Regions from separate parts of the Tigheibacillus halophilus genome, predicted to be linked through region 1. Evidence: riboswitches for the same ligand, from Rfam matches in the RefSeq annotation. Region 1 holds a riboswitch; each other region holds the start of a gene.
The links. A riboswitch is a leader RNA that binds a small molecule or an ion and turns the genes downstream of it on or off. The one in region 1 is predicted to bind S-adenosylmethionine.

Region 1 (7,489 bases):
TTTCCTAGAAACTTAGCAACCTGCAGCATGCCATATTTTCCGCTCTTTGTCTCGGCTTCCCTATTATAATTCGTGTTTGTGTTGATATCGTACGTATAAATGGTACCTTCCTGGTCCTGAATAAACTCGATGCCAGCAATCTGAATATGATTTGCAGCAAGGACCTCTTCATATTTTTTGATAATTGGATGATCAAAACCATCCAAAATACGAAATTTTTCTGGAGTAGATTCCGTTCCGTCCGCCGCGCAGAATAAATCATCAACAGTACATGCATCGGCTGGACATAGTTCAAAACCTTGTGATGTGTCCACCTGCACAGCGTAGAAAAATTTACCCCCAATAAATTCACAGCGTGTAATATAGGATTCAGGTGAAACGATATATTCCTGAATTAATGTGACCCCATCCACTGGTTCCTCGAATGATTCTCCACCTACATATCTTTCCAGTGCTGCAGACGTATGAAACAGCTGTACACCAAGTCCTTTGCCCGCCCGATTATGCTTTGTGATGAACGGCTTTCCTTCAAAGCTTTTCGCTGCTTCCAGCAGTGCTTCCTTGCCGACGGCAGCAATCGTTTTTGGTGTCTTGATTCCATACTTTTCAAGTTCTAAGTATTGCAGTACTTTGCTTACTTCCAACTGCAATGCTCTGCTTCCGTTAATCACCGTCCTGCCATGATGCTCCAGCCAGGCCAATATCGCATTTGTCAATTCCGGTGCATACCGGTGGCCCCGGGTATGGGAAGAAGCACTCATTCTGTTGTAAAAGACACCTTCTGGCGGCACAGAGGCTAAATCAACCTTCCCACTATCAATCAACCAATCTTCAAATGGAAGATTCAATTCTTCCAATCGTTTCAGTAAATGGGCAGTCCATTCATTATTTTCATGTAGCACATATACCTTACTCATACTCCACTTCCTCTCATCATCTGTGCGCGCAATTCTTCCACTTTCGGCATGACCTTTTTTGAAAAGCTTTCCATCTCCTCCAATTGTGGAGAACATTGTAATAACAATAGGTCCACTCCGGCTTCTTCAAATGCCAAAATCTGTTTAGCGATATGTTCCGGAGTACCGACAAGATTCGGCCGCAGCCCCCGATTCGATACAGAGTAATCCTGCAGCTGGATTTGCTGTTCAAGCTCGGATTTGGTAGTGAAGTCTTTAAAGCTGGCATAAGCATCTGATTCATTCACAGTGGTGATCTTCTCCAATTCTTTGATGGCTTCTTCCTCAGAATTCCTGCAAATCACATATGCTGCCATCCCGATGGATTGTAATGGTTTGCGCCCGGCTGCTTCCCGACGCATTTTCATATCGGAAATCTTCGTCCTTGCTTCTTCTACCGTATGCCCATGGAGGACATAAGCGTCACAAAGGGATGCAATCACTTGCTTTCCTTTCTCACTTTCTCCACCCGCATATAAAATAGGATTTGGACGTTGTATCGGTTTCGGTGATAGCTTTGTGTTTTCTATTTGATAGAACCTTCCATCATAAGAGAAAGATTCTTCCGTCCACAATCCTTTCAAAATTTCCAGGAATTCCCCCGTGCGATCGTATCTTTCGTCATGTCCTGTAAACGCTGCTCCGTATTGTTTTGCTTCCTCAGCCCACCAACCGGAAACAACATTCAATGTAAAACGTCCATTACTAATATGGTCAATTGTCGCAGCCATTTTAGCCGTAACAGCCGGGTTATGGAACGCAGGCCGAACCGCCGCCAAAATTTCCATTTTTTCTGTTACCGCTGCCAGTGCAGCTGCAGTTGACCAGGCCTCCAGCACTTCTTCTTCTGCTCCCTTGATGTCATTTAAATATAACTCAGCAACCAACGTGGTATCATATCCCCATTTTTCTGCGGATGTTACGACTTTCTTGACATATTCGAAAGTCGGAGACATCCCTTCATTCTTAATATTGCGGAGCCACCCGCCGAAAACGGGCAGCCAAAAACCGTATTTCATTCTTGCCCCTCCTTCAGTAAATTTCAAGATAGTTCATTCTGTTAACGTGACAGGTTGAAAAGCATATTTTTTTCCTTGGTGATGACTTGGCAAATGATTGCCATTTCCAAACAGATTGTCCCGTAAGGTGTCTCCTTCATATCCCTTTGGTACAAGTCCCCTTTCCTGCAAAACCGGGACGACTAGTTCTACAAAATCCTCAAACGTACCAGGGGAAACAGCATATGCGATATTGAATCCGTCCACGTCAGCATCAGTGACCCATGTCTCCATCACATCGGCGATTTGTTCAGGGGTTCCAACAGCGGATGCTCCCATCCCCCCTATTCCGACGGTTTCAATAATTTCTCCAACTGTCCATTGCTTATCAGGATCTATTCTCGTAAAATTTTCAACCGCTGACTGGATAGCATCGTTTTCTACATAGTGAAGGTTTTCGTCCGGATCGAATTGGGAAAAATCTATTCCTGTCCAGCCGCCAAGTAATGCACATGCCCCTTCATAGCTAATATGTTTTTTATAATCCTCATATTTTGCATTTGCTTCTGCTTCTGTTCTGCCGACTATGGGGACAAGCATAGTCAGAACTTTGACTTCTTCTGGTTCTCTCCCGGTTTTCCTTATATCTTTCCGCAACTTCTGAACAGTATTTTTTGCTATTTCGACTGTGGGAGCTCCGATGAATACCAATTCAGCATTACCAGCTGCGAAGGCGCGCCCTCTGCTTGATGCCCCAGCCTGAAAAATTACTGGGGTACGTTGCGGAGACGGTTCGCATAAATGTGCGCCAGGAACTTTGAAGTATTTTCCTTCATGCGCAATGTCATGCACTTTTGCAGGATCCGCAAATATACCGTTTTCCTTATCCACTTTGACAGCATCATCTTCCCAGCTGCCTTCCCACAGTTTGTAGCAAACTTCCAAATACTCATCGGCGATATCATAACGCTCATCATGCTTTACTTGGTCATCCAGCCCCATATTGACGGCGGCACTCTTTAAATAAGAAGTAACAATGTTCCACCCAACCCTTCCCTTCGTCAGGTGGTCCAATGTGGATATCCTGCGGGCAAATGTATAGGGATGTTCATGTGTTACCGATGCTGTCACCCCGAAGCCGAGATGTTTCGTGACCGCCGACATAAGCGGCACTACAAGCAAAGGATCATTCACCGGTGACTGGGCTCCCTGGCGGACTGCAGCATCCCTTGAACCTTTGTAGACATCATAAGTCCCCAAAACATCAGCGAGAAATACAGCATCAAAACGTCCCTTTTCCAATGTTTTTGCCAGAGCGATCCAGTATTCGCTATCTTTATAACGGTGGGACTGATCTTTAGGATGAGTCCACAGTCCAGGTGATTGATGGCCTGCACAATTCATTTCAAATGCATTTAAATAAATCCTTTTCTTGGTCATGAAGTATTGCCTCCTCCTGCTTATTCAGAATGGCGATGCTACGGCAAATGTCTTTTGCCTTTTCAGCAGCTCGATAAAATAATGCAATTGCTTTTTCATACGATTCAGCACATCCTCATCCGTGATTGGAATAGGTGAATGCTTGGCGATTTGGCTGTTTAGCATATAAACACCTTTTAAACTTTGCCCTTTCAATGTTGCCAGTAACGGCTTCAACGTGTATTCCAACGCTAGCATGTGGGAGGGGCTTCCTCCCGTCATCAGTGGCAATACTGGTTTATGCTGCAAAATATCCTGTGGTAAAATATCCAGCAACGCTTTTAAAACTCCTGAATATGCAGCTTTGTAAACCGGCGACCCGATAATCACACCATCGGCTCTTTGCAAAGATCTTCCCAGCTCGATGACAGACTGGCTTTCAAAATCACCTTGAAACAAGTCTTCTTTGGGAACGTCGCGAACCGAAATGTGCTTCACAGAAAAATGTTTTTCCGTCAATATTGTTCCTAAATGCTCCAACACTTTTTCAGTCCCGGAAATAGCGGATGGGCTACCTGACAGGATCACAACTTCTTGCATACGGCCGATTCCTCCTATATCCACATTATTCTTATAACCAAACTCGGGTTTATATAGCGCTTATGCTCATTGTACGTTGACAAATAATAAAACCCTCTTTTCCCGGATAAGAAAAGAGGGTCATAACGTCCTTATGCGCTCTTATCTCCCAAGAATGACACTTGGTGGAATTAGCACCTTTCTGGCATTGCCAGAGGTTGCTGAAGCTTCACTGGGCCACTTCCCTCAGCTTCTCTTGATAAGAATTATTGAATTAAATGTGATGTTATCACTGGAATAATAATAAGTCAATACTTTTTTGATTAATATTAAAATTCCGTTCCACCATGAAACTTTGGAGATCTATTTTATCCTCTATGAAAAAACAAAATGCCCGAAATGTGCAATACACCTTGCTTTGTATCTCCTCAACCAATAATTAGAATTTTTTATTTTCTCATTGACTTAACACAAAAATATATGTATTATTTATATTAATCAAAATAAAATACGTTTTTTCTTATCCAGAGAGGTGGAGGGACTGGCCCTTTGAAGCCTCGGCAGCAGACCGAATCGGTACTGTGCCAATTCCAGAAGCATTCAAGCTGAAGATAAGAAGAGTTGCACGGGTCGTACTGTCATTTAAATCTCTTCTTTCTTAATAGAAGAGATTTTTTATTTTACACCCATCTCTTCAGCAGGCTTCACCAAATGACAATGTCAGTCAGATTGAAGAGGCAGATAATGTCAGCTTTTAACTTCCTGAAAAAAAGGAGAGGTTGTAATGACAACAGAAACATTAATCAAAGTGCCATTCAAAGCAGATCAGGTGGGGAGTTTGCTGCGTCCCCAGAAATTACATGATGCGCGTCAGCAATATAAAGAAGGAGCTATTTCAGCCAAAGCACTTCGGGAAGTGGAGACAAATGAAATCCGACGGGTCGTGAACAAACAAATTGAAGTCGGCTTAAAAGCCGTGACAGACGGAGAATTCCGCAGAACGTGGTGGCATCTTGATTTTTTAGAGCATCTCAACGGCTTCGAAGGGTATGTGCCAGAATCAGGATATGCTTTCAAAGGAGAAGAAACAGAGCGCTACAATATCCGTAATCATGGAAAAATCTCTTTTAATCCAGAGCACCCTTTTATTAAAGACTTTAAAGCGTTCAAGAAAATTGTAAATGGACGCGCCATTGCCAAACAGACGATTCCCAGCCCAAACCAACTCTTTCATCGCGGCATCCGCAATTCAGAGATTTATCCGGACCTGGAGGAATATGCCAATGACGTAATCAAAACGTATCAGGATGCTTTGCGGGCATTTTACGAGGCAGGCGTACGCTATCTGCAATTGGATGATGTGTATATTGCGGGATTGAACACTGAAGTGCTGCAAACATGTGAAGCGGGTTACACCAGAGAACAACTGATCGAGCTTGCCCTGCGTGTCAGCAATGGCGTCTTGGAGAACAAGCCCGAGGATTTATATGTGACTACACATCTTTGCCGAGGTAATTATCGAAGCAAATGGGCTTTCGAAGGGAGTTATGCCCATATCGCTCCGACACTGTTCGCTAAGGAGAAAGTGGATGGGTTTTTCCTGGAATATGACGACGAACGTTCGGGAGATTTCAAACCGCTGGCTCAGATTCCTGCTGGCGGGCCACAAGTGGTGCTCGGTGTAGTCACTTCCAAATTCGGTGAGCTGGAGGAGAAAGAATTCATTAAGGCACGGATCCAGGAGGCTGCCAAATATGTTCCGCTGGAGCAATTATGCTTGAGCACACAGTGCGGTTTCGCTTCTACGCATCATGGAAATATTTTATCAGAAGAACAACAATGGGAAAAATTACGATTTATTGTAGAAACCGCGAAAGAAATCTGGGGGGAAATATAGACAGTATGCAAGAAAAGCAAAAAAACTTCTTAGACGAGGCCACTGAAAATCTAAGGTTATTTTATGATACAGGTTTTCTGTACACAAAATCCCCCCTAAAATTCCTTTTTGGATTTTTAGTGGGGGTTTCATATTGGGAACGTTTCACGACATCCACATCGGATAAGTCAAAAATGGATTTAAGCAGAAGGTATTTGAACATGCGAATGGGCGGGACTGCATTACGTCCGTTGCCATAACAATATGTTCATTTTATTCATGGCGTACAAAATCTACAAGCTTTTTGATCTGGCGCAACATATTATCCTTTGGCACGACAAGCTTATAAATTTGTGTAAAAGGACTAAGCGATAGAGATTGCTGGTTTGAGATTATCCGAGACACCACCTACATTTGTTTAAGAAATCGCGTATCCCGTTGATTGCCACGGAAGGTAGCGACTCCCGCGGAAAGGCAACAGCCGAAAATCTCGCAGAAAGCGTCCACCTGAAGTGAAAATCAACGGTGCTTCCCGCCATATAAGTTATATTAGCCGTTGATTATTTGGATTTTATTGTTTAATACAAAAAAACAAACTAGAGCGTTATAAAGAATCTGGTTTGCCTTTTTAGACTTTTTCAGCAATCTTTCTTAGACTGAAGATTTTTTTGCTTTATCATGAATTGGCCATGTACTGGCGTCTGCTAGTTTGCGATTGATTATTTTCCCAGTAAATGGCATAAAGCAATGAAGTATTAACCCTCCTAAACAAACCGTCAGTATAGTGCCGATGCCAATTGGTCCATTTAAAGCCGCCGCTGCTATCAAGAACACGAGGTAAATACATGTTCTGGAAAAAACTATATTTGTTTTCATTAATGCTTGTATGATTAATGTTAATCGGTCCACTGGAATAGGTGCGAAATTTGTGTGTAAATAAATCGCTGTTCCGAGTCCTATAATTACTAAGCCAACTCCAAAACAAACTACTTTGCTGTACCATAGTTCAGGTGTCAAGAAATTATGCAATAAAAAGAGCCACATATCAATGCCGATACCCGTTATACATGCCGTTAACAAACCCGATATTTCTAATTTCTGTCTTCCCAAAAGGGCATTGCAGCATATCAATAATAAAGCTATGATTACTTCCCAGCTGCCCACCGTAAGCCCCACATTTTCAGCTAACCCTACCAAGAGTGCATCAAAGGGCGAAGTTCCAAGGTTTGATTGTATAGTGAAAGAAATACCCAGCGTTAATATAAAAATGCCCAATACAAAATAGATATATTTCATTCACTGTCACCTCTTTGCCATTATTTTTTGTTGCAAATACAACAAAGCGAAGTTAAACTTACTATATGTCATTTTTATTGCACTTGCAACAAAGATAATATGGAAGGAGTTCATTATAATGGAAATTCTCCGTGAAATCGGCATGATCGCAAGGGCATTGGACTCTATAAGTAATATAGAATTTAAAGAATATGACCTTACAAAAGGGCAATATTTATATCTTGTTCGAATATGTGAAAACCCTGGAATAATTCAAGAGAAGCTTGCTGAAATGACAAAAGTGGATCGCACAACAGCTGCCCGTGCTATTAAAAAACTTGAGATGAATGGGTTTATAGAAAAGAAAGATGATGCACGCAACAAAA
Region 2 (7,489 bases), on a different contig from region 1:
GCAGCGACTCCCTAACAATTGGGCGCATGTATCAACCAAAGGGAGGTTAAAGTGTCTTCGGGCATAGAAGCGCAATGGTTATCATTAAAAAAAGCCACTCTAAATTCCTCTTTTTGGTATGTAATCCACAATCTCATTGATCCTTCCCAAGTCCAGTCAGTTTTCAATCGATATCTCCTTTTCTTTACATATAATATGGTTTTCATTCTTTCTGGCGATATTGTGCAGTCATACAAGAGCCAAATAACTAACCTTGCTGGGAGTGGGTTCAGCTAACAGCATTTTATTTTGTTTCAGGTTAAGAAAACACCAGGCATTTCTCAATTGATGCCTGGTATTTTTCGTATATGTGTACATTATAAGGATAAGTGGTATAAGAAATCTGACTGTCTCAAAAAGGAAAATATAAGAAATATCTTGTTTCGCGGAGGATATATATGAATTCAAAGTCTCACGGCACCGAGCAAAACAAAGTAGACCAACAAGAAAATATGGAAGAAGACAGACGATATTATTCATATTCGCCTCCTGTACCTAAACCACCAGAGTCGGAGCATCGTTCATTTTGGGCAATTTTCCAGCTCCGTTCCGCTGGCTATCCATGGAAAAAGGCGACTTTAGCTGCATTAAGCATGGGAATTCCATTGATGGTCGGAGCCGCAGCAGGAAATCTATCGCTTGGACTGCTTGCGGCGATGGGGGGACTGACAGCAGCATATACCAATAATGAACCATATGCACAGCGTGCGGTCCGTTTATTTCTAATATTAATTGGGTTATCCGTATCCATGGGACTTGGTATTTTGTCTGGGAGCAGTCTTTGGTTGACGACTTTTACCATTGCTGGGGTCAGTACATTGGCATTTTTTCTTTGTGAAACGTGGCGGGTACCGAAACCATCTGGTTTTTTGTTCACGCTCGTTTGTGCGGTGGGGACTGGACTGCCAATACCAGTATCCAGTGCTCTGAGCAGTTCAGGGTTGGTAGCCTTGGGAGGGTGCTGGGCATGGGTTTTATCGATGTCAGGTTGTATCGTAAAACCACGAGGACCGGAAAATACCGCTGTAGAGAATGCCTATAAGGAAGTTGCGGGATTTTTGTCTGCGATCGGTTCTTTTGAAGCAGATTATAAGGAACGCAATGCAACCGTGGCTTTAAGAACAGCGCAAGAGGTTGTGCAGGCGGCTGAAATACGGCGCCTGCCGCGCACTGGAAAAACAGCCCGGCTGCAACAATTGACATACCGTGCGAATGCACTATTTTTAGCAGGTGTGGAATTGTCCGCCGAAGAAAGTGGAAAGTTGGTCGATGAGCTGGCCAGTACAGTCCGTTATCTGGCTGATGCCATTTCTGACCCCAAAAAAGCACAATCTATCCATGTACCCCGTCCTGCTAAAGAGACGGCTGCCAGGAAACGGGTTTTTCGAGAACTTTCCACTGCAGTTTGTGTTGCAGCAGCTGATAAATATGAATCAGAACAGAGAATCCAGTTAAGAAAACAGACGTTTCTTGACACGTTTATGGGGGCGTTTAACCGGGATTCTCTCGTTCTTCCGACAACCTTCAGAATAGGAATTTCACTTGTGGCTGCAACATTGATTGCGGCCGCTTTTGGGACCGAACGGCCTTACTGGGTACCTTTAACTTGTGCAGCTGTATTGAATGGGACGACCCCAGTAACGATTTTTCATAGGTCCATTCAGCGGGCCGCTGGAACAGCAGTTGGAATATTTATCGGAGCGGGACTTGTTGCTCTACAGTCGTCCCCTTTTATTATTGCTTTTGCTATCATGGCACTACAATTTTGTATTCAATTCACCATTACACGTAATTATGGATTTGGGGTGACCTTTATCACACCGCTTGCTTTGCTCATGGCGGAAAGTGGCAGGAGCGGTGTCACCGCTGATAGTCTAATCTCTACACGTCTGTTGGATACGATAACAGGTTGTATCATTGGTGTAATTGGGGGACTTTTGTTATGGCGGCATGCCTCCTCCACTAGATTGCCGGCAGTTCTTGGGCAGTTGATTGAAAAAGAAGGAAAGCTGCTGCTTGTCATGCTCACGTCTCCCGAGGGTTTCAAGGAAGAAATAGACAAAGAGAAATTTGAAAAAATGCGGCGCAACGTCGAAACTGCACTGGTCAATGTGAGGTCTGTTTATGATAATGCTACTGGGGAATTAAAACAACAGCGTAAAGCACTTGAAACATACTGGCCAGCAGTTGTTGCAGCGCAAAGGATAGGCTATCTCGTGATCGCTGGGTCTAAGCACCCAGCAATAGAAGACCACCTTGAGGCTGATCAGCTGAGACAATTGGAAACTGCTTTGAAAGAATTTGCAGAAGCAGCAAAATCTGCCCGGCCACCAAGCCAAATCGAGTTTCCTTCTATTCATATATATCCTTCCCTTAACCAAGAAATGCAGGCACTTCAAGAAGGACTTCAAGCTGGCGGGTCAGCAAATTTGAAGATAGGAGCGAGATGGGCCCATAACATGCACTGAACAGGTAGAAATAGGTCTACGAAAGGTGGAAGTAAGTTATTCATTAGATGGATCTGGGATAAAACTTTGGGTTTTGTCCCAGATCCTTTAGGTATGAACCGCCTGTCCTATCCCCACACTTCTTTCGCAATTTCTACAACAAAACGCAATTTATGCCACTGATCTTCTTCGGTCAGTTCGTTTCCGTGATGGGTGGATGCAAAACCACATTGTGTGCTCAGGCATAGCTGGTCAAGTGGCACATATTTGGAAGCCTCTTTTATTCTCGACTTGATCGTTTCCTTGTCCTCCAAATTTCCGTTTTTGGAGGTAAGAACCCCTAAAACGATGGATGGGCCCCCCTCTGGAATATAGCTAAGCGGTTCGAAATCCCCCGAACGCTCGTCATCGTATTCCAAGAAGAATCCGTTCACTTTCTCATTTGCGAAAATGTAAGGAGCAATCGGCGTATAACCCCCTTCGAAAGCCCATTTTGAACGGTAGTTACCGCGGCAAAGGTGGGTAGTAATGACTAAATCTGCTGGTTTATCCTCCAGAATTCGATTGACGACGCTTAATGCCAGCTCTATTAGTTCTTCTCTTGTAAATTCACCATCGCTATATGGCATTTCAGAGGAGGATAGGCCGGCCAGATAGACATCATCGAATTGCAGATATCGACAGCCTGCATCATAAAAGGACTGAATTGCATCCCGATAGGCTTGAATGATATCTTTGGCATAGTCTTCTATATCCGGATAAACGTTTTTATTCCGAATACCGGCAGGAAATAACTGGTTTGGACTGGGAATAGTCTGTTTGGCGACAGCACGGTCACCGACAATTTTCTTGAATTCCTTGAAATCTCTAATGAAAGGGTGGTCAGGTTTAAAAGTTATTTTACCGGTATTGCGGATGTTATATTTTTCTGTCTGGATCCCTTTGAATGGGCGGCCTTCTTTGGAAACATACCCCTCAACACCGTCCAGTTGTTCCAGAAAGTCAAAATGCCACCAGTTTCTCCGGAATTCTCCGTCTGTCACAGCTTGAAGGCCAATTTCAATTTGCTTATCCACTGCCCGTCTGATTTCTTCCGTTTGTATCTCGTGTAATGTTTCGGCAGAAATTTTGCCTGCTTTATATTCTTCATTTGCCCGATGAATGCTTTTCGGACGCAAAAGACTGCCTACTTGGTCTGCACGAAAAGGTGCCTTTACAGTAATGGTTGTGTTTGTCATTAGATCATCTTCCTTTCATGTGTTGACTGTAAATAAATTTGTATAACCCTGAACAAGAAAAACCCGCTTCCAGAAAAAAGAAGAGGGTTCTGCATGAGGCTGCTCGCTCTTCTTATCTTCTAGTTCTCACTACTGGAATTAGCACAGTACTGCATTTATGCGTTTTTACGCCAAAATGTTTGTCTGTTGCTGAGGCTTCGCAGGGCCAGTCCCTCCACCTCTCTGGATAAGAAAATGATTACTATGCAATTTTCTATTAATTCATACTTTACTGTTCGAAAATTAAAATGTCAAGAAATAGATTGTAACTGTTAATAGCGTGACAGCTTTCGGAAAGAAGTGCCAGGGCAGATTCTCATTTTTTTGTAATATTGCTTGTTTACATACATAAATTTGAACTAGACTAGATTATTTATATTTGCAAGGGGAGAAGTAGATGTTTAATTCCCTGGGGACAGTTTTTAGTATATCGTTCCATGGCCTTTTTTTGGTTGGCTCTGGGTATTATCATGTATTCATCAAGGATAGGGATGATAAATTAAAGGATAAGGAGAGGAATGAAAAGTGAGGTTGGATGTTGTCATTTTTATCCTTTATTGATTAATCCTCTCCTGCATCGGGTTAAATTTTTCCAAAAAAGCTTCCAAATCACCAGATTCTTATTTACCTGGTGACCGCATATTGTCCCGCCGTTCTGCGTTAACTATGCAAAGCACATCCATGTGCGTGTTCATGTTCTCAGGGTCCCCTTTAGCCTTTTCAACAGGGATGGTTTGTTATCATGTATGTGATTGGCGATGCCGCCGGTGGGATTATCAATTTATCTGTTCTAGGAAAACATATGAGAAAAATGTAGGAAATACTGGGCGCGCTGTCACCGTTTGAATACTTGGAAAAACGTCTGAAAGTGCTGCAGTATGGGATTGTAGGATCAATCATCGCTACTGTTTTTTATTTGCGGACGTGTGGATGCCGTGACAGGAAAATTTCATCCAATATAATGTCTTTGCAAATTTTAAATCGCTACAAAGTGCCTAATAATGATTGTAATGATGTTACACTATGTCAATTATATAATTAATTCAAAATCATTATAATAGCGAGTAAATAATGCAAACGCTTACTTTTTAAGCATTGCATAAAATAGATGAGATAAATTATGTTCAAATATGTTCGATTTTTAGGGGGTGATTTCAACATCCAACCAGAATCGATAGTCATGGTTTGTAAAAATAAACATGAGATATGATTTGCTAAATAATAAGTCCATAAGTTCTGTAAGGAGGCTTTTCAGTGGAAAATTTACTGCAAAATTTACTGTCAGCAGAAGCGCTGGCAAAAAATTTTGATGAGTCCAGGCCTAGTTTCAATGCACAAGAAGCGTTAGACGAAGCCCACAGATGTCTTTACTGTTACGATGCACCTTGTATCAAAGCCTGCCCCACAGGGATAAATATCCCAAGTTTTATCAAAAAAATTGCATCCGGGAATCTGAAAGGCTCGGCAACAACAATCATGGAGGCAAATCCAGTGGGAGCCAGTTGCAGCAGAGTTTGTCCGACTGAGGAATTATGTGAAGGAGCTTGTGTGCTGAATCATGTTACCAAGCCTATTATGATTGGTGACTTACAGCGTTTTGCCACCGATTGGTCTATTAAAAACGAAAAGGTACTGTTTAAAGCTGGAGAAAAAAACGGAAAAAAAATCGCTATTGTCGGCAGTGGGCCGGCAGGATTGTCATCAGCGCGTGAACTTGGACTGTTGGGGTATGACGTGACGATTTTTGAAAGCAAGGCTGAAGCAGGTGGACTAGATACGCATGGTATTGTTCCATTCCGACTGCCGAAGGATATTTCATTGTGGGAAGTCAAACAGGTCGCGGATTTGGGTGTGAAGATTCATACAAACACGGAAGTGGGCAAGGATGTATCTGCTGCAGATCTGATGAGTGATTATGACGCGGTGATTCTTGCAGCGGGCATGTCAAAAGTACCGATGCTGGGCATTGAAGGAGAAGAACTGTCAGGAATTTATGATGCCATTGACTTGGTGGAAGAAGCCAAAAACGAGCGTTATACAACTGCGTTTATCGGGAAACGTGTGGCTGTTATCGGTGCCGGCAATACAGCGATAGATGGTGCCACTACAGCAGTGAGACTCGGTGCCGAAAATGTTAAAATTCTTTATCGCCGGACGGAGGCAGAAATGTCGGCATATGATTTTGAATATGAATTTGCCAAACAAGAAGGTGTTGAATTCAGATGGTTAGTGGCACCTAAACGTTTGATCGGTGATGAAAATGGTCGTATCCGGCAAATGGAGTGCGTGCGCATGAAGTTGCAATCGGCGGGCTCTGATGGGCGTGCGCGGCCAGTACAGATAGAAGGATCTGAATTTTTAATGGATGTTGATATCGTGGTGAAAGCAATTGGTCAGACGCGGCATCAGCAGCTGATTGATGCATTTGGTCTTGAACACCATGGTGGTGTTGTGAAGGTAGATAGTGAAACGTTCTTAACCTCACACCCAAAGGTCTATGCTGCCGGTGATGTCGTTTTTGGAAAAGGAATCGGTGAAGCAATGGTAGTAACTGCGGCACAGCAGGGGAAAGAGACGGCATACGCAGTACATCAGCAATTAAAAGAGACTGAAACTGCGCATGTCTAGCAAAAAATGTAAAGTAACCGTTTGGGAGGATGAATATGGCAGATATAAGCATCGATTTTGCAGGAATCAAATCCCTTAATCCTTATTGGCTTGCCTCTGCACCACCAACAAATACAGGATACCAGGTACAGCGCGCATTTGAAGCTGGATGGGGTGGCGTTGTATGGAAAACACTCGGTGAACCCGTACTGAATGTCACTTCACGTTTTGGTGCGCATCATTTTAATGGGCAACGGGTAGCCGGATTTAATAACATTGAGTTAATTTCTGATCGACCGATTGATGAAAATTTAAAGGAAATTTATGAAACAAAAAAAAGGTTTCCCGACAGGGTTATTGTTGCATCATTAATGGTAGAACCCGAACGTAATAAGTGGCACGAAATAGTCAAACGGGTGCAGGACGTGGGAGTTGATGGTTTTGAATTAAATCTTGGCTGCCCGCATGGTATGTCTGAAAGGGGGATGGGGGCGGCAGTCGGCCAGCATCCAGACTTAGTAGAAAAATCAACTTTATATTGCAAAGAGGCCGCAGAGGTGCCTGTCATCACAAAACTGACACCCAATATTACCGACATCACTGCTACTGCCCGCGCTGCACAGCGCGGAGGTGCTGATGCAATCAGCATGATCAATACGATCAATAGTTTAATAGGCGTGGACCTGGATACATGGAATCCAATGCCTAATGTAAATGGGATGGGAGCCCACGGGGGTTACTGTGGTCCAGCAGTTAAACCCATTGCCCTGAATATGATTGGAGAATGTGCGCGACAGCCTGATATCCATATCCCAATTTCGGGTATAGGCGGTGTTTCAAGCTGGCAGGATACAGTCGAGTTTATGCTGATGGGTGCGGGCGGTGTGCAGATTTGCACTGCAGCAATGCATCATGGATTTAGTATTATTGATGATCTTACGGAAGGTTTGCGCAATTATTTGGATGAAAAAGGAATTGCATCTGTCAGTGAAATCATTGGAAAATCAGTCCGAAAATATACTGACTGGAGCAATTTGGACTTAAACCATAAACTTGTGGCTCGCATCAATAATGATGTTTGCATCAATTGCAATAAGTGTCATATCGCCTGTGAAGATA
Region 3 (7,489 bases), on a different contig from region 1:
AACTTTTCCCTCTGACTCCTTCCGGCAGCACCTCAGCCACTTTGGCAAGCAGGTTTTTCGCAGGAGACGGAATAGAGTCAAATACTTTCAGTGATTCCGGCTCGCGGTAGATATTATACCCGCCGAATAACTCATCCGATCCTTCTCCTGAAAGTACCACAGTTACATGCTTGCGAGCTTCTCTCGCAACAAAATAAAGTGGTACGCAAGCGGGATCTGCTAATGGATCATCCATATGCCACATGATTTTCGGCAATTTTTCCACATATTCTTCTGGCGAGATAACATAAGAGATGTTTTCTACATCAAGCTTATCTGCGGTTTCTTTAGCAACATCAATCTCGGAAAAACCTTCACGGGCAAATCCAACCGAAAAAGTTTTTATGTTCGGATTAAATTTTTTTGCCATTGCAACGATCAGCGTCGAATCGATGCCCCCGGACAAAAATGAACCCACTGGTACATCACTGCGCATATGCACATTGACACTATCATACATTACATCTTGAATTCGTTTTATCCATCCTTTTTTATCCATCAGCACTGGACGGAATTCTGCATGGAAAAAGCGATGGAACGTAATCGATTCACCTGATTTTTTAACAAAATAATGCCCTGGTTCAACCTTTTTAATACCGCTTGTCATAGACATTGGCTCTGGAACGAACTGGAAACTTAAATACTGCTGCAGGGCGTCCAAATTCACATTTTCTTCTTCAAGCATCATTGCTATGCTCTTTTTCTCAGATGCGAAATAAGTGCCATCAGCAGCCTCATGGAAAAACATTGGCTTGATTCCAAAAGGATCACGTGCGCCATAAAGTGTCTCGTTTTCTTTATCCCACACTAAAATAGAAAACATCCCACGCAAATATTGAAATGCATGCTGCTTATGTTTCGCAAACAATGCAGCAATGACTTCTGTATCCGAATCAGTCGCAAACGTATATCCTTCCTTCAGCAACTCTTCTCTCAATTCGATGTAATTGTAAATTTCACCATTAAAAATGAGCCATATTTTTTCATCGTCGTAGCTAAGGGGTTGTTTCCCACTGTCCAAATCGATAATGCTCAAACGGCGGAATCCGAACGATACGAACTCATCATAATAATATCCTTCATCATCCGGTCCTCTATGTGTAATGATATTGTTTTGATTTTCAAATTGCGTAATTTGCTCTTTAGTCGGCCTGGTTGGTTTGTTACGAATCATTCCGATAAATCCGCACATATTCTTTTTCCTCTTTCCTGCACTGTATTTATACTCTAAGAGGATGCTCAAAAAACACTTTGAAATGGCCCTCCCCATACTCCAACAGCTCGGTATTTTTGTTCTGGTTGTAAAGGAAGCTTCGTCAGCAATCCCGTGACGCAAGGGCAACCGACATCAGCAATACTATACAAGCCTTCACTCGATAAAGATCAGCTTGAACACCGTTGGTCATTTCCATTTTTTGAACACACACTTTAGAAAGTATATCATAAAACAATTATCTTTTCGATAGCTCTTTGGTTCAATTAATCACAATTATTTTCCGCCATTTCACGCAAGACCATTCAAGAGCTGACAATTTCCTTTTCCCTATTTTTTAACAATATGGCGGGAAACATGCATCAATTAAACAAAGAAAAAAAGATCATTCCCATCTTCTCTAAGCGAAATGGAAATAACCTTTTTTAAACGGATGATAGTGAACCTATCCGCTCGTAACGATGAGCCTGGCCGTTTTACTGTGAAACTTTTTCAGTAACAGCCTTCAGTTCTGAGATTTTATCTGTTTTTTCCCAAGGGAATAACACGTCAGTTCTCCCGAAATGCCCGTATGCAGCCGTCTTTCTAAAAATAGGCTGTTTAAGCTGTAACATCTGAATAATGCCCGCCGGGCGCAAGTCAAAAATGTCCCTCACAGCGGATACTAATGCTTCTTCACTTACTTTTCCAGTTTCAAAAGTATTGATTGCGATGGAAACCGGCTCAGCAACACCGATCGCATATGCCAGTTGAACTTCGCAGGATTTTGCAAGTCCGGCGGATACGATGTTTTTCGCTACATAACGTGCAGCATAGGCGGCTGAACGGTCAACTTTCGTAGCATCTTTACCACTGAAAGCGCCGCCCCCATGCCGTGCATAACCGCCATACGTGTCCACGATGATCTTACGTCCCGTCAGACCTGCATCCCCCTGCGGTCCACCTATGACGAATCGGCCGGTAGGATTAATGAAATATTTGGTATCTTCATCCAATAATTCAACAGGAACTATTGGATTGATCACCTTTTCTTTCAAGTCTCTTTCAATCTGTTCCGTTTCGATGTCAGGATGGTGTTGTGTCGAAATAACGATAGTATCGATACGCATTGGTTTATCATTTTCATCATATTCAACGGTTACTTGTGTTTTTCCATCTGGGCGCAAATAATCCAACACATGTTCTTTACGTACATCAGAGAGCTTTTTGGCAAGCTTATGCGCCAAAGAAATCGGTAAAGGCATCAGTTCTGGCGTTTCATCGCAGGCAAAGCCGAACATAAGCCCCTGATCACCTGCACCGATTGCAGCTATTTCTTCTTCAGTTTGTTTTCCCTGGCGTGCTTCGTACGCTGTATCTACACCACTGGCAATATCCGGAGACTGTTCATCGATTGCAGTCAATACCGCACAAGTTTCCGCATCAAAACCATATTTGGCTCTCGTATAACCGATTTCTTTGATTGTTTGTCTGACAATTGCTGGTATATCGACATACGTACTCGTAGTGATTTCTCCAGAAACAAGTACAAGACCAGTAGTTACTGTAGTTTCACATGCCACTCTTGCATTAGGATCTTTACTGATAATTTCATCTAAAATAGCATCTGAAATCTGGTCACATATTTTATCAGGATGCCCTTCGGTAACCGATTCAGATGTAAACAAACGACGATTTTTAGCCATAAGGCTAAATCCTCCCTTTAATATATGGTACGGAACTCCCCTTAGTATCAAGAGATTTAAATTACTTTTTTCATGTTTTCAATAAAAGCTTCATTCACTCTTTTGTATGTGCAGGCAGCTTTTTTATAGAAGATTCATGACGTGCTTTAAGGCAAATAAAAAACCCTTCCTGCCATGCCAGAGGAAAGGAAAAGCCTTTCGCTCTTATTGTTCAAGGAGTTAGCCCTTGCAACAGGTTAGCACCAATTCACGTAGGTGATGGTTGCCGGGTTTCATCGGGACTGTCCCTCCACCAGCTCTGAATAAGAGTATCCGCTCGGTACTAATGTTAACGAAATGAGCAAGAGCTGTCAACTTTTTACGACTTCTACATATATAGATAAAAAAATAATTTATTAGTATGGATTATTAATTTCAATGTGTTATACTAATATGCAGAAACATTACATTTGCCATAAACAGGAAAGAGAGCATATTTCTTATTCTATCGTTTGCGGACTTGTAATACCATTTTAACCTAATCTGTTGCAACAGCAACACATTCTGTGTCTGATCCTGATTATTACTTATCGAATGAATTTCTACACTACTAAAAAGGCAGGTTATCTGAATGATGAACATGATGGAAAGAACGTCTTTAGTGAACAAACTGTGCAATCATCCAAATTTGCATGAAAATTTGAGCACAGCCCGACTTGTTGAAAAAATCACTTCTACGAATGAGGGGGTTCTGACCTCCACCGGCGCAATAAGGGCCACTACCGGCAAATACACTGGACGCTCACCAAAAGACAAGTTCATCATCCGAGATGAATTGACCAGTAATCTGGTTGACTGGGGGCTTGTAAACCAGTCACTTGACGAATCAGTATTTGTAAAATTACTTCATAAAGTTGTTGCACATTTAGAAGGAAAAAGTGAGCTCTTTCGTTTCAAGGGCTTTGCAGGAGCCGACCCTGACTATCGCTTGCCCATCCAGGTAATCAATGAATTTGCCTGGCACAACCTATTTGCCAAACAGCTTTTCATTAGGCCTGATGAAAAGGAACTAATAGATCACGAGGCGGAGTTCACCGTGATTTCCGCACCGACCTTCAAAGCAAATCCGGAAGTGGATGGGACTAATTCGGAAGCATTTGTCTGTGTATCATTCAAACATCGCATTATATTGATCGGCGGAACAGAATATGCCGGGGAAATCAAAAAATCCATTTTTTCTGTCATGAATTTTCTTCTGCCGCAAAATGACATCCTAACAATGCATTGCTCCGCCAATGTCGGCCAGGAAGGTGATGTCGCTTTGTTCTTCGGGTTATCAGGCACAGGTAAAACAACGCTGTCTGCTGACCCATACCGAAAACTCATCGGTGATGATGAACATGCTTGGAGTCCACACGGTGTATTCAATATTGAAGGCGGATGTTATGCAAAATGTATCAATCTGTCTGCTGAAAAGGAACCGCAAATTTATAATGCTATCCGCTTTGGCACTGTTCTGGAAAATGTGGTACTCGATGAGGATACGCGCGTACCAGATTATAGCGATACATCTTTGACTGAAAATACAAGAGCAGCTTATCAATTAGATAATATGGACAATATTGTTGAACCAAGCGTTGCCGGACATCCAAATACAATCATATTCTTAACTGCAGATGCATCCGGTACTCTGCCGCCCATTTCCAAATTGAGCAAGGAACAGGCAATGTATCATTTCCTAAGTGGCTACACTAGTAAACTAGCCGGCACTGAACGCGGTGTAACGAAACCTGAAAGTACTTTTTCTGCGTGCTTCGGTTCTCCGTTTTTGCCGCTCCCGCCCGCAACTTACGCAAAGATGCTTGGGGAGAAAATCGACCAGCATCAAGCAAATGTGTTTCTCGTCAATACTGGTTGGACCGGTGGCTCATTCGGTGAGGGTAAACGCATGAAGCTTTCTTATACACGAGCAATGGTTCATGCTGCCTTGGAGGGTGAATTGAATAAAACCGAAACCATAAAAGATGACATTTTCGGATTAGCTGTGCCGCTTCACGTGCCCGGTGTTCCAGATGAAGTATTGGTTCCGCGTGAAGCTTGGAAAGATACAGACCGATATGATGCTGCAGCAAAAGAACTGGCAAACAAGTTCCATAAGAATTTCAAAAAATTCACACATGTCAACCGTGAAATCATGATGGCTGGCCCTGTTTATCAAGGGTGAACTCATAACAGTCGTGGATTTCAGTCCACCCAAATTCTGATAGCAGCTTTAACAGTTTCATTTATTGTTACCTCATCCCAAGAGGATTTATTATATATTTCCAGATTCATGAACCTGGAAAGGAAATAAGGACATTCGTCCGTAAATGAGCCGGCGCCATAAAATATGGGCCGGTTTTTTTGTTATGTCCAAACATAGTCTCTATCATCTTCACTGCAACATTCAGAACTGAAGCGGCGGCTCTTATTGCTTTTCCAAAAGTGGTGCTTGACTGCTTTATAGGCGTTCACACATTTTCTCACCCTGCATACACTGTGCTGACAAAATAATTTATCCATGAAAAGAGGGATACATTTGAAATTCAGCAAATATATAGCTGGTCTCTTCTGTATATTGCTTGTAGCTCTTGCGGCTTGCGGTAACGGAAACGCCAAGGATACCATCGCAAAGGTGAAGCTGGGGGAAGTTACGCGCTCGATCTTTTACGCCCCGCAATATGTCGCATTGGAAAAGGGATTTTTTAAAGAAGAGGGCCTCGATGTCAATTTGCAGACGACATGGGGCGGTGATAAAACGATGACTGCCCTGCTTTCAAATGGTATTGATATTGCACTAGTCGGATCGGAGACATCTATTTATGTCTATTCGCAAGGTTCCAAGGACTACGCCGTAAACTTCGCACAATTGACCCAAACGGATGGTACCTTCCTAGTTTCCAAAGATGAGCAGCCTGATTTCAAATGGCAGGATGTACGGGATTCAAACTTTTTGGGGCAGCGAAAAGGCGGTATGCCACAAATGGTTGGCGAATATGTCTTGAAACAGCATGATATTGATCCACACCAGGACCTTCATCTATCGCAAAATATAGAATTCGCTAATATTCCCGGCGCGTTTGGTACAGGCGACTATCAATACGTACAGTTATTCGAGCCGACAGCCAGTGTTTTTGAAAAAGAAGGAAAAGGCCATGTTGTCGCTTCCTTTGGAGAAGAATCCGGTACAGTTCCTTACACCGTTTTCATGGCAAAACAAAGCTATATGAAGAAAGATAAAACTTCTGTAGAGAAATTCACCAAAGCGATCTTCAGAGCACAGCAGTGGGTCGATAAACACTCCGCTGAAGAAATAGCGAATGTCATTCAGCCTTACTTTGATGATACAGAATTGGATATTCTGACGTCTTCCGTGGAGCGCTATAAAGCCCAGGGATCCTATGCGACAGATCCCCTTCTTGAAAAAGAAGGATGGGAAAATCTGAAAAACATCATGGACGAAGCTGGTGAATTGCCAGGTGATGCACCATATGAAAAACTTGTCGACACCAATATTGCTAAAGACGTTATGAATAAGTAAATGGAGGGGCGATCATTTGTCATTCTTAACATTAGAGAACGTATCACATCATTATTTTACAAAAAAAAGCCTGACAAAAGCGCTTGACGATATTTCTTTTTCCTTGAATGAGGGGGAATTCCTTTCCCTGGTCGGTCCGAGCGGCTGTGGGAAATCGACGATCTTATCCATCATTTCAGGGATTATGGCACAAACGCAAGGGAAGGTGCTTTTAAACGGTAAACCCGTCAATGAATTCAACGACGCCATCGGGTACATGCTGCAGCAGGATTATCTTTTCCCGTGGAAAACAATTATTGACAATATACTTTTAGGTCCGAAAATACAAAATGATATTACCCCGGACATACGGCAAAAAGCATCCGAATTCCTTGCAGAGGTTGGTCTCGTAAATGTAGAAGAAGCCTATCCAGAATCGTTGTCCGGCGGAATGCGACAACGGGCTGCACTAGTAAGAACGCTCGTTTCCGATCCAAAAGTCCTGCTGCTTGATGAACCTTTCTCAGCACTGGACTATCAAACAAAACTGAATCTGGAAGATCTTGTTCACAAACTCCTTCGTCAATACCATAAAACAGCGGTCCTTGTGACACATGATATTGGTGAAGCCATATCCATGAGCGACAGGATACTGGTAATGGAAGCAAAACCCGGAAGAATTTTAAAGACATTCGAAGTCCCGCTTGAATTGCGCAACGAGGTCCCCTTCCTTGTACGAAGGCATCCAAAATACCAACCGTTATTCGATAAAGTATGGGCAGCCTTGAATGGTCAACACGTCAAGCATGGCACTGGCTGACAGATTGCACACCAGCAACGGCCGGTATCGTTCTGTTATATATAGAAAGGGGTTGAAACGGCTTGCAAACAGACAAAGATGAACAACAGCTTCATCATCAGTACTTACAACAAATGAATCGGGAAAGAAAAATTGTTTTATTCTGGCAATGTCTCATCTTAGTCGTTTTTATAGGCATATGGGAGTTGGCCAGC
Region 4 (7,489 bases), on a different contig from region 1:
TATTTGCTTTTGGGCAGCCCACTTAAAACGATCAGTCACCTATCATTCAGTTTCCACATGACATACATGAGCATCTTGTACTTCTTCGGCCCTCCTCTTATTTTGATGAGCCTTCCACACATTGTCACACAGTTCGCCAATGGCAAAAAAACAGTACTTCTTTGCAAAATAGCCTTATATTTATTCGCAGTATGTTTCCTCCTGTATCATATTCCATATGTAATGATTTTCATGTCCAAATATGCGAGTATCCGGTCTTTGTATGAATACTTACTGTTATTATTGGCATTACTCATGTGGTGGCCACTCGTTCTTCCTTCATACATTAACAAGAAAAGATATGCCTTCCTTAACGGTGCCCTATTAATGCCTTCATGTATGGTCTTCATTTTGGCTGCTTTCATGGGTGCAGGCAATAACCCGATGCTGACTCAATTGTCTGCTATGCTTTGCATGCCTGCAGATATGAACATTCAGCCCCTTCCTCCCCCTTTCAACACTGCCCTTGATCAATTTATCGCAGGGCTGATCATGCTGCTCTTCCATAAATTCGCCATCATGCTAACGGCAAAAATGGGCGAAGTTTATAAAAACAAACCACGGTTCTAAAAAAAGACAGTTATCATAAAATGGTTTCAATACAACGATAAGCTGGAGAGATTCCCATGGAAAAAACACAACAATTGGATGTATCAGGCATGCATTGTGCCGCATGTGCGATGCGGATCGAAAAAACAGTAGCCAAGATAGACGGCGTATCTAATATACAAGTGAATTTAGCGACAGAAAAAGGCAGTGTCACTTTTGAAGACAATCGTACAAATCTTGACCATATCATTGGCAGAATAGAAAAAATCGGTTTTAGCGCAAGAAAAGCAAATGATGACCGGGTTTCATCTGAGCAGGAAAAAGAAAAAGAATTATGGCGTCTCAAATGGCATTTCACATTATCATTATTATTGACTATCCCTTTAGCCTGGTCTATGTGTTCTCATTTAACGCAAGGAAGCATTTATGTCCCTGTTTTGTTCAACGATCCGATCTTCCAATTGATGATCACTATGCCTATCCAATTCATTATTGGACGACCTTTTTATGACCGGGCTTGGAAAGCCTTGCAGCACAAGAGTGCAAACATGGATGTTTTAGTTGTACTGAGCACCTCTGCTGCCTTCTTTTACAGCCACTATCTCACATTCACCTCGTTTTATACAGACCATTCATCCCAAAATATCGTTCTCTATTACGAAACAAGTGCTTTTATATTTACCTTTATTTTATTAGGAAAACGATTAGAAGCCAGTACAAAGGCAAAGACGACAGCATCCATCAAAAAACTATACGAATTACAAACCAATATGGCAACGGTGCTCAGCAACGGCATGGAAAAACGTATGGAGGTTTCGATTTTAGAGCCCGGAAATATCATTTTAGTGAAACCCGGGGAAAGAATTCCTATTGACGGACAAGTTCTTTCCGGGAGTTCCACTGTGGATGAGTCACTGCTGACAGGTGAGAGCCTGCCTACTGAAAAGGATGCTGGAAAGTATGTATATGCCGGCACTATCAACCATCATGGCTCATTGAAAATAATTGTAACGAAAGCCAAAGCTGATACAGCGCTGGCACAAATTATCCATATTGTGGAAGAAGCGCAATCTGAGAAAGCGCCGATCCAGCATATTGCAGATAGAATTACCGGCATCTTCGTGCCTATTGTTCTATTCCTCGCTTCCTGCACTTTTATCACTTGGTATATCGTGCTGGAAACAGGACAGTTCAATATCGCTTTAGAAAGAACTATTGCGGTATTGATCATTGCCTGTCCATGTGCTTTAGGACTTGCTACCCCGACATCTGTGATGGTTGGAAGTGGACGTGCAGCCCAGCACGGTATTTTGTTCAAAGAAGGTCAATTTCTGGAACGTCTTGCTTCATGTGATGTGTTCCTGTTTGATAAGACCGGCACACTCACCCAGGGCACACCGGAAGTGAGTGATATCTACGTAAATGGGATAACTAACAATCAACTGCTTCTTTATATGGGAGCACTGGAGAATGCAGCAAACCATCCACTTGCCAACGCAGTCGTGTCAGAAGCAAGAAAACATCACATGCGTCTGCCAGATGCCACAGCTGTCTCAATGCTCCCAGGTGCAGGAATAAAAGGATACGTTTTGAGTAAGCCAGTTTTCATAGCAAATCGGCGACATTTACAGGAAAAACAGCGATTTTCTAAAACAGAAGCTGATTTACTGAAAAAACTGGAGCATGAAGGAAAAACTGTCATGGTCTGTTTTATGGATGAAAAATTTGTTGGATTCATCGCTGTCACAGATCAGATAAGACCTCACGCAGCCAAAATAGTGTCAACGTTAAGTAAAAGGAAGTTCCCCGTCATCATGTTGACTGGCGATAATCAGTTTGCCGCAAAACAGGTCGCGGGCAAAACAGGTATTAGACATTTCCAGGCTGAAATGACACCACAGGAAAAGTCTGCCGTAATCAAACAGCTGCAAAAGGAAGGACACACTGTTGCAATGGTTGGAGATGGGATGAATGACTCGCCGGCACTTGCAGTTGCTGATGTTGGCATTGCCATTGGAGCAGGTTCAGACATTGCCCTGGATGCGGGCGGGGTCACGATAGTCAATGATGATTTACTGCAGCTGACAGACGCTGTTGCTATCAGTAAAAAAACAATGAAGAACATTAAACAAAATTTCACTTGGGCCTTTCTCTACAATATCCTGATGATCCCCTTGGCAATTGTCGGGGTTATGCCACCATGGATTGCCGCCGCCGCGATGGCGTGCAGTTCTGTCACCGTCGTATTGAACGCACTCAGACTGAAAAAAGTGAAACTGGACTAAATCTTGTTTGCATCTCCAGTGTGGAAAATGGAAGGTGTAGCTTTACATTTTTTTCAAAATTGGTTGACAGTTATTTTTTTTGTGATAAGATTGCTTATAATCAATTAAATAGCACATATTTGCTTCTTATCAAGAGAGAGGGAGGGACTGACCCTGTGAACTCTCGGCAACCGAATCTCACAACAGATTACGGTGCCAAATTCAGAGAAATGCCCAGCATTTCGCAGATGAGAAGGTTTGCGCAAAAAGAAATTATTTTTGTGGACCCTTTTCCAATGCGGAGAAGGGTCTTTTTGGTACAAGAAAAGAATTTAAGCTTCACCCTGTTCACTAGCTGTACGCCTAGCAATGTCACGAAGAGTAGGAAAAAGTAAAAGTTTCGCAAATTGAAAGGAGAAGAAAACAGTATGGCAAAACAAACATTCACCGCAACAGCAACCTGGAAGGAGAATCTATTAGTAGAAACCGAATCACGGGGACACCGCATTCTCATCGATGAACCACAAGAGCTCGGAGGCTCAGACAAAGGAATGAATCCTGTAGAAGTAGTCTTATCAGCCTTAGGCGCCTGCCAGGCCATCGTGGCTCGGACTTACGCCTCACAATTCGGTATTGACTTGAAAGGCTTCAGGGTAACAGTTGAAGGTGATCTGGATACGGACGGATTTCTGAATAAATCGAATGTCAGACCGGGTTTCTCTAACATTCGTTACATTTTTCATATTGATACAGAGGCACCAGCAGAAAAAATCAGTGCTTATCAAGAGTTTATCGAGACTCATTGCCCTGTAGGTGATACACTTGCCAATCCGGTTGCATTAAAAGCATCCCAGGTTATCGTAGAACATCCAACCTATTAACAACGATGCATCATCATCATTGTGGCTAACCACAGTATTAAACCAACTAAACCTATATATTTAATCAAAAATAAAGGAGTCTTGCATAATGACTAAACAAATTCATTTAAACGGTTTTATCCAACATTCCCCTTCCCCACATTCGACTGGATTGTGGAAACATCCAAAGGATCAAGGAACAAACCATCATCGTATTTCTTATTGGACAGAAGCGGCTCAAATTCTCGAAAAAGGAAAGTTCGACGCCATGTTTATTGCTGATGTTCTCGGCACATACAGCGTCTATCAAAACAGCTTCAAACCCGCGGCCCAGCATGCTGTGCAATTTCCTGCCCACGATCCGGTTTTACCTATTTCTGCAATGGCTGCAGTTACAGAAAATCTTGGTTTTGCAGTAACGATATCAGCTACCTATGCACAACCATATGCTCTTGCAAGGCAGTTGTCTACACTTGATCACCTATCCAAGGGGCGAATTGCATGGAATATCGTGACTTCTTATTTGGAAAGTGAGGCTACTAACCTGGGATTGCCGCAACGTCTCCCCCATGATTTACGTTATGATCGTGCTGACGAATTTCTTGAAGTAGTATACAAATTATGGGAACAGAGTTGGGAAGACGGCGCAATCATACTGGATCAGGAAAGCGATACATTTGCCGATCCCGAAAAAATTCATGCAATACATCATGAAGGAGAGTTCTTTCATGTACCTGGCCCCCACCTGGTTGAGCCCTCCCCACAACGGACACCGGTTCTATTCCAGGCCGGTGCATCACCACGGGGAAGAGATTTCGCGGCAAAACACGCAGAGGGTGTCTTCATTAAAAATCACTCTTTGGAGGCGGTCAAAGCGTATACTGCCGATCTTAGGCAACGTACCCGCAGGCAAGGCAGGCAGCCTGAAGACATCAAGATATTCCCCATGATCCTGCCAATTGTCGGTTCCACAGAAAAAGAGGCCTACGAAAAATATGAAGAACTGACAAACCATGTCAGCTATGAAGGTACGCTAGCGCTTTTATCGGGACATACCGGCATTGATTTTTCAACATATGACCCAAATCAGTACATCGAAGAAATGAAAACAGAAGCAGTACAAGGAAATTTGGATTTATATGCAAAAGATCCGAAAAAAAGATGGACATTACAAGAAGCAGTTAAAAATCACGGACTTGGCAATGGTACTGTAAAATTTATCGGCACACCAGAACAAATTGCCGATCAAATAGAACAGTGGGCTGATGAGGGGGATGCAGATGGCTTTAATATTGCCCAAGCATATTCTCCAGGGACCTTCCAAGAATTCGTGGACCATGTCGTGCCCGAACTGCAAAAACGCGGAATTTACCGGACTGAATATGAAGCTGGTACATTACGGGAAAATCTATATGGTAAAGGTTCAGTCCATCTGCCATCTAGTCACCCAGCAAAGAAAACCCGCATTTCAACAGGCAATAAAACTTTAACCACAATAAGAGAGAGTTGAGGACATGGAGACAATCAGGCTATACACATGGATAGGTTTCGTTATTTTTGTCATCGTCATGATCGGTATTGGTTTTGTTTCCGGAGGTAAAACAAAAAGCATCAGTGATTTTGCTATCGGCGGAGGAAAACTTGGCCCATACTTGCTTGGGCTTTCCTTTGCCGCTACCTATCTAAGCGCCGCTACATTTTTGGGATACGTCGGCTGGTCCCACGAATGGGGTTATGCTAATCTATGGTTATTTTTGGCTATCATAGGCGGAGGTCCGATTGGTGTGCTCATGGTTGCCAAAAGAGCACGTGCAATCAATACTACACAAAAATCCCTATCCTTGCCAGACTGGCTTGGTGATTTTTACAAGAGTGATATCCTGCGGACAGGAAGTGCATTCATCCTGTTATTTAATATTTTTTATATTGCCTCGCAATTTGCAGCCGGAGCACTCGTTTTTGAATATTTACTTGGTATGTCTTATGATACAGGATTGATCGTTATTGCAGCCACATTGATTTGCTATGTATTCGCCGGTGGTGCTCTAGCAGATGTATACACGGATGCCATTCAAGCCATCCTGATGGCTTTAGCAGGGATTGTCGTGTTTTTATCCGGCATTATTCATTTTTGGAAAGGCAGTGTACATGGAACATTTGCCAACATTACTGAAAATTTAGCCGCCCAAGATCAAGCTTTGACCCAAGTGTTCAATTCTCACTCTGCGTACTTTCATTCTGTTCCTGCAATTGTTGGTGCGATTATTATTCAATGTGCATTTGCTTCTTCTCCGCAACTATTCAATAAAGTTATCGGGCTAAAAAAGGAAAAAGATGTGGGGAAAATGATCGTTGTCTATGTGATTACTGCATCGCTTTGTTTAATTGTACTCTTCGGCGGGGTCTATAGCCGTGCCGCACTGGGAGACACCGTCCATACAACTGACTTAGCCTTGATGGAATATGCGGTTTATCTATTTTCTCCCTTGATTGCAGCTCTGATGGGGATCGTTATTCTGGCAGCCGCGATGTCTACAACTGATGGGATATTCGTCGCCATCTCTACCGTATTTGCAAATGATATTTTTCTAAAGGTATTGGTCAAACGCAAGCTTGTCAAAGCCGATACAGCTACCGCTGAGCGGATTGCCCTGAGAATAGGCAGGATATCGGTGGTTGTTATTGGATTCATCGCTTATCTCATTGTTAAACAGCCGCCTAAATATCTTGGTGACGTCTTGTGGATTGGTGTTTCCGGTGTTGCGGCGGGTACTGTCGGACCGATTTTATATGCAGTATATGCTAAAAAACAGGCAGCTCCGCGCGCAGCGGAATTATCCATGGGGTTCGGTCTCTTTTCATACTTGTTACTTTATTTCAGCGGCATGGAAAAAAGTACAATGGCTGCTGGTGCATGGGCAACGCTGATTGGCATTGGAACGATGTTTCTATTTGCTAAAACGTTAACCTTGCCAAAGCAGGCAGCTGCAAATCAAATAGCGGCTAAGATGAAAATAAAATAAAAAGGGGTTGTATATCATGTTTGTTAATACGATGCTATCCATCTGGTTATACGGATTCATCGGGATAATGATTTTGATAGGTTTATCTTTATGGAAATGGTATTTTCGGCAGTAATTTGGAATGAAATCAGATTTGATCAGGCACCAAATGGACCGTACTGAACGAGCGAGTTGTCAAGTTGGTTCGCTCGTTTTATAGCATTTCAGTTCATAGTATGTGGAGAGACTGCTTTTTCTTAAAGCTTCCAATGAATTATCCACAGTATTCATCTCCTATACTTCTACGTAATTCATCAAAACATATCTCGGCGGGGTATTCCGCAAAGTCATTTTTTTTCGCCCTCTTTGCACACACCGCAAGTTTGTAATCCGCTGCAATAGTATATTGTTTGCAGATAAAATCGACCTTTTCATTTTTCTCCATATCCACGATCTCTATCTGGTTATTGTCCATATTTTTTACCCGAAAGGAATGGAGCGGAATTGCTAATCCTTTACCTACCGCTTTCAAATAACTTTCTTTCAGCGTCCAAATCTCAAAGCAGGCAAGATTTTTATTTCTTGAATGGATGATATCCCGATATTCAAACCCCGTAAAAAGATGTTTGGCTATACGTAAATCAAATGATTGTACTTTCTCGACATCAATACCTACTGGCTGGTCGTGCAGGGCACAAACGACATACTTGCCAGAGTGGGAAATATTATATTGAAAAGCTGGATAATCGTACAAAAATGGTTTACCATACACATT

Region 2: another riboswitch for S-adenosylmethionine. It lies ahead of ACFSMW_RS00685 (5-methyltetrahydropteroyltriglutamate--homocysteine S-methyltransferase); the one in region 1 lies ahead of ACFSMW_RS18350 (5-methyltetrahydropteroyltriglutamate--homocysteine S-methyltransferase).
Region 3: another riboswitch for S-adenosylmethionine. It lies ahead of metK (methionine adenosyltransferase); the one in region 1 lies ahead of ACFSMW_RS18350 (5-methyltetrahydropteroyltriglutamate--homocysteine S-methyltransferase).
Region 4: another riboswitch for S-adenosylmethionine. It lies ahead of ACFSMW_RS18855 (OsmC family protein); the one in region 1 lies ahead of ACFSMW_RS18350 (5-methyltetrahydropteroyltriglutamate--homocysteine S-methyltransferase).

Annotation. Positions count from the first base shown of each region.
Region 1 covers NZ_JBHUIZ010000016.1:88,441-95,929, reverse strand. The annotation lists gene ACFSMW_RS18370 (ATP-grasp domain-containing protein) at 1-917, opposite strand, end outside; gene ACFSMW_RS18365 (LLM class flavin-dependent oxidoreductase) at 914-1,975, opposite strand; gene ACFSMW_RS18360 (LLM class flavin-dependent oxidoreductase) at 2,009-3,394, opposite strand; gene ssuE (NADPH-dependent FMN reductase) at 3,419-3,973, opposite strand; SAM riboswitch class I at 4,112-4,218, opposite strand; SAM riboswitch class I at 4,470-4,570, shown strand; gene ACFSMW_RS18350 (5-methyltetrahydropteroyltriglutamate--homocysteine S-methyltransferase) at 4,737-5,849, shown strand; partial or broken gene ACFSMW_RS18345 (transposase) at 5,965-6,224, opposite strand; gene ACFSMW_RS18340 (YczE/YyaS/YitT family protein) at 6,480-7,124, opposite strand; gene ACFSMW_RS18335 (MarR family winged helix-turn-helix transcriptional regulator) at 7,240-7,489, shown strand, end outside.
Region 2 covers NZ_JBHUIZ010000003.1:23,359-30,847, forward strand. The annotation lists gene ACFSMW_RS00680 (FUSC family protein) at 438-2,507, shown strand; gene ACFSMW_RS00685 (5-methyltetrahydropteroyltriglutamate--homocysteine S-methyltransferase) at 2,615-3,724, opposite strand; SAM riboswitch class I at 3,834-3,957, opposite strand; gene ACFSMW_RS00690 (NAD(P)-dependent oxidoreductase) at 5,018-6,391, shown strand; gene preA (NAD-dependent dihydropyrimidine dehydrogenase subunit PreA) at 6,427-7,489, shown strand, end outside.
Region 3 covers NZ_JBHUIZ010000002.1:40,882-48,370, reverse strand. The annotation lists gene asnB (asparagine synthase (glutamine-hydrolyzing)) at 1-1,231, opposite strand, end outside; gene metK (methionine adenosyltransferase) at 1,729-2,937, opposite strand; SAM riboswitch class I at 3,139-3,246, opposite strand; gene pckA (phosphoenolpyruvate carboxykinase (ATP)) at 3,557-5,140, shown strand; gene ACFSMW_RS00425 (ABC transporter substrate-binding protein) at 5,477-6,496, shown strand; gene ACFSMW_RS00420 (ABC transporter ATP-binding protein) at 6,513-7,295, shown strand; gene ACFSMW_RS00415 (ABC transporter permease) at 7,409-7,489, shown strand, end outside.
Region 4 covers NZ_JBHUIZ010000017.1:83,736-91,224, reverse strand. The annotation lists gene ACFSMW_RS18865 (cytochrome c oxidase assembly protein) at 1-609, shown strand, start outside; gene ACFSMW_RS18860 (heavy metal translocating P-type ATPase) at 666-2,873, shown strand; SAM riboswitch class I at 2,997-3,107, shown strand; gene ACFSMW_RS18855 (OsmC family protein) at 3,281-3,733, shown strand; gene ACFSMW_RS18850 (LLM class flavin-dependent oxidoreductase) at 3,819-5,222, shown strand; gene ACFSMW_RS18845 (sodium:solute symporter family protein) at 5,227-6,735, shown strand; gene ACFSMW_RS18840 (4'-phosphopantetheinyl transferase family protein) at 6,989-7,489, opposite strand, start outside.